DNA from 3 places in the Amycolatopsis sp. NPDC104775 genome. Region 3 is predicted to be linked to each of the others. Evidence: riboswitches for the same ligand, from Rfam matches in the RefSeq annotation. Region 3 holds a riboswitch; each other region holds the start of a gene.
What was found. Region 3 has a riboswitch for cobalamin ahead of ACZ63D_RS38420 (hypothetical protein). Riboswitches for the same ligand answer to the same signal wherever they lie in the genome.
Positions count from the first base shown of each region.

Region 1 (2,254 bases), on a different contig from region 3:
GCCGTCGGCGGCGTTCTGCTGCATCCGGCTGACGCCCTCTTGGGACTCGCCGTTGTAGTCGTCGATGATGTCGCAGCCGATCGCGTCGGCCGTCGCGTCGAGGAACTGCAGCGTGCCTTCCTGCGGAATCTTGTTGCGGGTGATCTTGATCGGCCCGCCCGCGCCGCGGAAGGCGTTCTCGCCGTCCTCGAAGTCCTCCATGCGCTTGTACGCGGCGTTGACGCTGTCGGCGTCCCAGCCGGTGTTGCCCTCGGCCGCCCAGTCGTCGAAATTCGCCCGGTTGCCGCGGACGTAGACCATCCCGTTGACCGAACTGGAGCCGCCGAGCACCTTCCCGCGCGGCACCGGCATGCGCCGATCGAGAACATGTTTCTGCGGGACCGAGTAGAACCCCCAGTCGCTCAGTTTTTTCAGCTGGGGCACCGCGTGCAACGGGGCCACCAGCCCCGGCTTGCGCAACAGCAGCTGCTCGTCGCTCTTGCCCGCTTCGAGCACGATCACGCTGGCCCCGGACTCCGCGAGCCGTCCAGCGACGGCAGCTCCCGAGCTGCCCGACCCGACGACCACGTAGTCGGCTTCGTTGCTCCGGGCCACCCTGGCTGCCATGTCCGCTCCTCGTCCCGCGCACCACCGAAACTGTAACCTGTTCTAGTTCAGGAACGGTATAGCTTTCCCGCCGGACGCGCAACGCCTCGCGCGCGAACCTGATCGGACCGGCCGGAGGGCGATCTCCCGGAGCCGCACACGAAAACCGGCGCGGACTTCCGCGCCCCGAAAGCGATGTTCGGCCAACTCGATCCGGGCGAGGTCGGAGTTGGCCTGCTCCGCTGCGACACTTCGGAGGGCCTGTGCCCCGAGCACCTGGCCTTCTACCGCGACCCCGCGTGAACGGCCTTGCTCCGTTCGGTGCGACCCCGGGCACACCGGCCGCGCAAACCGGGAGATAGCGGACACCTCGGACCCTCGGGCGATTGACGACCGGCCGGACACCGCCGTACCGTGCTGCTCGCGCGACGGCTTCCCGAAGCCGGTGAGAATCCGGCACGGTCGCGCCACTGTGTGCCCATCCCGGGCGAGTCAGGTCGAGGAGCCGTCGTCAGGTCCACCCGCAAGGGACGCGTCATCCCGAAGGAGAGCCATGGCCACCATTCCGGCCGACCGGTCCACCCCGGTCGTTCTGCCCGTGTCGAAAGCCGCTTTGCTGCTCGGCGCCACCATCCTCGGCGCGCTGCTGCTGTACTACTTCATCGGCGTCGACCAGGGCGCGGTCTCGATTTTCGGCAGCGACACCCACGTGCACGAGTTCGTCCACGACGCGCGGCACTTCCTCGGCTTCCCCTGCCACTGACGCGCCCGGAACGGACAACCGAACAATGCAGAACAAGCTGATTCTGCGCGGCCTCCTCGCCGGAGCGCTGGGCGGATTGCTGGCGTTCGTCTTCGCCCGGATCTTCGCCGAACCGCTCACTCAGGCGGCGATCGACTACGAATCCGGCCGCGACGAGGCGCAAATGGCGCTCGACAAGGCCGCTGGTGTGCCGACCGAGCACGAGGGGCACGAGATTTTCAGCCGGGCGGTGCAGGGCAACCTCGGCATCGGGCTCGGCATGGTGCTCTTCGGGGTCGCGATGGGCCTGCTGTTCGCGGTGACCTACACGGTGCTGCTGGGCCGCGTCGGCCGGATCCGCGCGCGGGTGCTGGCGGTGCTCGTGGCCGGGGCCGGGTTCCTGTCGCTGTACCTCGTCCCGTTCCTGAAATACCCGGCCAATCCGCCGGCGATCGGGCACGAGGCGACCATCGGCGCGCGCACCGGGCTGTACCTGACGATGGTCGTCGCGTCGGTGGTCTTCCTGGTCGCGGCCGTCGTCGCGGGCAAACGGCTCGCGCCGAAGCTGGGCAACTGGAACGCGACGCTCGTCGCGGGCGCCGGGTTCGTGGTGCTGTCGGCGCTGTTGATGGCGCTGCTGCCGTCATTGGGCTCGCTGGCTGCCAACGTCGCCGAATACGGTCCGCAGGCCAGCGAAACCCCGCTGCCGCTCAAAGCCCCCGACGGGCAGATCGTCTATCCCGGGTTCCCGGCCGACACGCTCGTCGGCTTCCGGCTCTACTCGGTGCTGGCGCAGGTCATCCTGTGGACGACCATCGCGCTGGTGTTCGGCCCGCTCGCCGAACGCGTGCTGGGCCGCGGGCGCGCGGCTACCGTCGAGGCGTGAACCCGCTGACCGGACTGGGCCCGTTCTTCGCCGTCGACACG
Region 1 covers NZ_JBVJOE010000001.1:597,234-599,487, reverse strand. The annotation lists gene ACZ63D_RS02455 (GMC family oxidoreductase) at 1-606, opposite strand, end outside; adenosylcobalamin (AdoCbl) riboswitch at 1,012-1,096, shown strand; gene ACZ63D_RS02450 (CbtB domain-containing protein) at 1,139-1,348, shown strand; gene ACZ63D_RS02445 (CbtA family protein) at 1,374-2,213, shown strand; gene ACZ63D_RS02440 ((2Fe-2S)-binding protein) at 2,210-2,254, shown strand, end outside.
Region 1: linked by a shared signal. The riboswitch ahead of ACZ63D_RS02450 (CbtB domain-containing protein) and the one ahead of ACZ63D_RS38420 (hypothetical protein) in region 3 are both predicted to bind cobalamin.

Region 2 (2,254 bases), on a different contig from region 3:
CGTACGGGGCGCGGACGGTGTCCTCCGGGCGGAGCGCCGCGACACGAGCCCGGACGTCGGCGTCGTTCACCTCCGCGGCCCCGGCCCGATCGGCGACCGCGGCCCGCGCGGGGCCGAGATCCACGTCCTCGCCGCGGAGTGCCCGGCCGAGCAGGACGACCTCGTCCACCTTCTGCTGTGCGAAGGCGAGCCAGGTTTTCAGGCGCGGGTCGAGATCTGTCTCTGCTGCCACGTCGTAGGGCACGTGCAGCAGCGAGCACGACGTCGAGATGCTCACGTGAGCCGCGGTGTCCTTCAGCTGGGTCGCGCGGGCCAGTGCGAGGTCTGGATCCGTGCGCCAGACGTTGCGGCCGTCCACGACTCCGGCAAGGACTTCCTTGTCCCGCAACGCGCCTTCCGCCACTACTTTGTCTACAAAGGACTTTTCAGTGACCAGGTCCACTGCGACCGCTTCGACAGGGGAGCGGGCCAGTACGCCCAGCGCCCGGCCGAGCCCGCCGAAGTACCCGGCTGCCAGCAGCTTCGGGCGGTGTTTTTCCTTGGCCAGCCAGTGATAGGCGCGGGTGAGCGCGTTGAACTCCGGAGTCGTCCGGTCCGCGGCGAACGCTGGTTCGTCCAACTGGACCCATTCGACGCCCTCGTCGGCCAGTTGGCCCAGCAAATCGGCGTAGGCGGGCAGCAGTTCGTCGAGCAGTTCCAGGGGCGCGAACCCGGGTACGGTCGGCTTGGCCAGCAGGAGAAAGGTGACCGGTCCGACGAGCACCGGACGCGGCGTGATCCCGAGCGCGCGGGCCTCGCGGACCTCGTCGATCGATGCGGTGCCGGTGAGGGAAAACCGGGTGTCCGGGCCCAATTCCGGGACTAGGTAGTGGTAGTTCGTGTCGAACCACTTCGTCATTTCGAGTGCGGGCGCGTCCGGTACCCCGCGCGCGGCGGCGAAGTAGGTGTCCAGCGGCGACAGGCCTAGCCGGGTAAAGCGTTCCGGCAGTGCGCCGAAGAGCGCCGCGGTGTCCAGTACGTGGTCGTAGAGGGAGAAAGTGCTGGACGGGATCGAATCGAGGCCTTGGTCGCGGAGGGTCGTCCAGGTTCGCTCGCGAAGGAGTCGTCCGGTGGCTCGCAGTTCTTCCTCAGGGCTCTTTCCCGACCAGTAGGCCTCGAGTGCCCGTTTGAGTTCGCGGGCCGGGCCGATTCTGGGGTAGCCGAGAATCGTGGTGCCGATCGTGTTCACAGCATGCATCCTCACGTGCTCGCCGGAAGAGTCCGGGCACGCGGAAACGCGGTGCTTCGGTCGTGCCTTGTCCCGCGAGGCCCGGACTCACGCACGCCGTCGGCGTGCGTGCCATTGGCAGGTATTCGGACTCGTGGGCGTATCGCTCGTGCCTACCGGCTGTCGCTTCCCGGGCTGGCGCCCAGTGCTTTACCGCGTTCGCGGTGACAGCTTTCGTTCCCACATACCGCTGCGGGGCAGTCCCGGATTCGCACCGGGTTCCCTGTTGCCTCGTCAGAACGCGGGTGCGTGCTGGCGAACCAGTGGCGGGGGTGAGCTTACCGGGTCCGGGGCCAGGAGGCGGGTGTCCCAGGGTTCGGGAGGGATCGTGCTGCTTGCCGGAGCAGGGGGAGCGTTGGAAGGTGCTCGTTGTCCGGCGGTGACATCGCACCCGGCGTGTGCGAGACGAACGGGGGAGTTGCCCTGTGCTGTCTGGCGTCTCGCCGACGTCGAGCATGGTGCGGCTGATGTTTTTGGCGCACTGTCCGTTGACGCCTGGCCATTGCTCACTGACGGGTCGTATTTTCTGCTTATTTTTCCATCTCTGCTCGAAACCGCTGCGCACGCAGGGCGTATCCGTTGACTGGGTTGTCACCCAGTCGGCGGTTCCTTGTGTGCGACAGGCGGGACAAAGTGCGGAGTTGTTGGTGGCCAAACAACATTCGCGGCGGGTGTCAGTCAGGCAAGCGCGGTCAGTCAACCTGGACACCTGGGTTGAAGCGGGAATGACCGCAGGTACGCTGTACAGTTCCCCCGGGGCGAGAGAAAGGGTTTCTGTGGTACTGGGCGGATCAGCGGCCAGGGGCTCCGTACCGTGAGTTCTACATCAAGTCCGCGCATGAGCTTGCCAGCGAGAACGTGACCTTCAGCTGGGTTCCCGGCAGCCCCAACTGGGAGATTCGCCAGAATGGGGATCTTGTCGGTATTTCCGAAGGAAACGGGGCATTCGGCGGCCAAGCGGACAATGGGCTCGAGGTAACGGTGCCG
Region 2 covers NZ_JBVJOE010000001.1:1,310,187-1,312,440, reverse strand. The annotation lists gene metE (5-methyltetrahydropteroyltriglutamate--homocysteine S-methyltransferase) at 1-1,237, opposite strand, end outside; cobalamin riboswitch at 1,328-1,547, opposite strand; gene ACZ63D_RS05715 (hypothetical protein) at 2,126-2,254, shown strand, end outside.
Region 2: linked by a shared signal. The riboswitch ahead of metE (5-methyltetrahydropteroyltriglutamate--homocysteine S-methyltransferase) and the one ahead of ACZ63D_RS38420 (hypothetical protein) in region 3 are both predicted to bind cobalamin.

Region 3 (2,254 bases):
GTGCGCGGCGAGGACGTTGGTGATCGGGCCGAGGGCGGCGTCCAAGAGATCGAACGCGTGCGGGCCGATGTCGGCGAGCGCGCCGCCAGCCGGGTCCTGTCGCCAGGCGGAGGTGGCGTATTTGCCCGCGAGCAGGGCACCGGACAGCCACCGCACGGTGCCTCCTCGCCAACCGCCAGCGGCGGTGACGCCGTCCAGCCAGTCGCGCGTCTGCTGGGCGAATCGCAACGTCAGCATCACCAGCGAGGCGACGCCAGCGGACGACACGGCATCGGCGAGCCGCTGCGCCGTGGCCAGGTCTGGGGCGATCGGTTTCTCCAGGATCAGGTGCTTGCCCGCCTCCGCGGCCCGGGTCGCCAGTTCGGCCTGCACGGTCGGCGGCACGGCGAACGCGAGGGCGTCGACCTGCTCGAACAGCTCGTCCAGGTCGCTGGTGGGCACGGCGTCGTAGTCCTGCGCGAGCGCGGCGGCGGCTTCCGGCCGACGGCTCCACACGGCGCTGAGCACGGTCCCTGGATGATCCGCGAGCCCGGGAGCGTGCACCGTGGTGGCCCACGGTCCGGTTCCTACGAGGCCGACGCGCAGCTGGTCCTGTCCCACGCCCGGAAGTGTAGGTGTGTCCGCGGTCGCTTCCGGCGGGGCCTGCGGTGCGTTAACGTCGACAAGTTCTTCGCCACGAACGGGGGAAGCCGGTGAGAATCCGGCGCTGGCCCGCAACCGTGAGCGGCCCGCGAGGGGCCGCGAGCCGGATCGCCCGTCGTGGTCCGATCGATGCGAGGTACATCTGACATGCGGTTCGTGCACGCGCGGCACTGGGGGCGAGTCCTCGCCGGCTGCGCTCTTCTCGTCGCTACCGGCCTCGGCGGGGCTTCCTCCGCTTCGGCCACCACGCCCGGCAAGGGCGCCGACGGCTATTGCCAGGACGACAATGGCGTCACGGTGATCGTCGACTTCCAGGGGCTCGGCGGTGAAACCCTGATCCGGTGCGCCCTGGGCAAGCAGGAAAACGGCGTCACCGCCCTGCAAAACGCTGGATTCGAACTCACCGGAGCGGGCAAGTACGGCCTGGCGGTGATGTGCAAGATCGAAGGCAAACCCGCCGACCAGACCTGCACCGGCATGCCGCCGGAGAAGGCGTCGTGGAGCTTCTGGACCGCCACCAACGGCGGGAAATGGGAGTCGGCGCAGGTCGGCGCGCAGAGCTGGAAGCCGCCGGCCGGTGCGTTCGAGGGCTGGTCGTTCGCGATCGGCAAGTCCTACGCCGAATATCCGCCGCCGCGCACCGAGCCGGTGCGCAAGGCCAGCGCGCCCGCCTCAGCCCCGGCGTCCACTTCGGACAGTGGTTTCCCGTGGGGCCTGGTGCTCGGCATCGTGGTCGTCGTGCTGCTCGTGGTGGCCGGGACGGTCGTCGCGGTGCGCCGCAGGCGTGCCGCGGAGTAGCCCGCGAGCGCTCCATCCCGGCGCGTGGTGGGTGTGGGCGCTCGCGCTCGCCGTCGCCGCGAGCCGGACCACGAACCCGGTTCTGCTCGCTCTGGTGATCGCGGTGGCCGGGTTCGTGGTGGTGCTCCGCCGCGGCGACGCGCCATGGGCGCTGGCGTTCCGGATGTACGCCTGGATCGCCGGAGTGATCCTGGCGTCGCGCGTGCTGTTCCGGATCTTGATCGGCGGCGAGGACGGCGGCCACGTCCTGTTCACGCTGCCAGCCATCCAGCTGCCGAGTGTCGCCGCCGGCATCCAGCTGCTCGGCCCGACTTCGGCCGAGGAACTGCTCGGCGGGCTGTACGACGGACTTCGGCTGGCCACGATCGTGCTCTGCATTGGTGCCGCGAACGCGCTGGCGAACCCGAAACGCCTGCTCAAGGCCGTTCCCGGGGCGCTGTATGAGGTGGGGACGGCGGTCACCGTCGCGCTTTCCGTCGCGCCGCAGCTGGTCGAGAGCGTGCAGCGGGTGCGCCGCGCGCGTCGGCTGCGGGCCGGCAAGACTCGCGGCCTGCGGTTCGTGAAGGGGATTTTCGTGCCGGTGCTGGCCGACGCCATGGACCGGTCGCTGCAGCTCGCGGCGGCCATGGATTCCCGCGGCTACGGACGGCGCGGTTACCTCGCGCCCCGCGTCCGGATGCTGATCGCGGTCTGCGTGCTGGCCGGCCTGGTCGGCGTCGCAGTCGGGGTCTACGGCGTGCTCGACGGGTCCGCGTCGTGGCTCGGCGTGCCGATGCTCATCGCCGGTCTCGTGCTGGCCGTCGCCGGATTCGTG
Region 3 covers NZ_JBVJOE010000013.1:41,665-43,918, reverse strand. The annotation lists gene ACZ63D_RS38425 (Gfo/Idh/MocA family protein) at 1-600, opposite strand, end outside; cobalamin riboswitch at 647-772, shown strand; gene ACZ63D_RS38420 (hypothetical protein) at 790-1,440, shown strand; gene ACZ63D_RS38415 (CbiQ family ECF transporter T component) at 1,427-2,254, shown strand, end outside.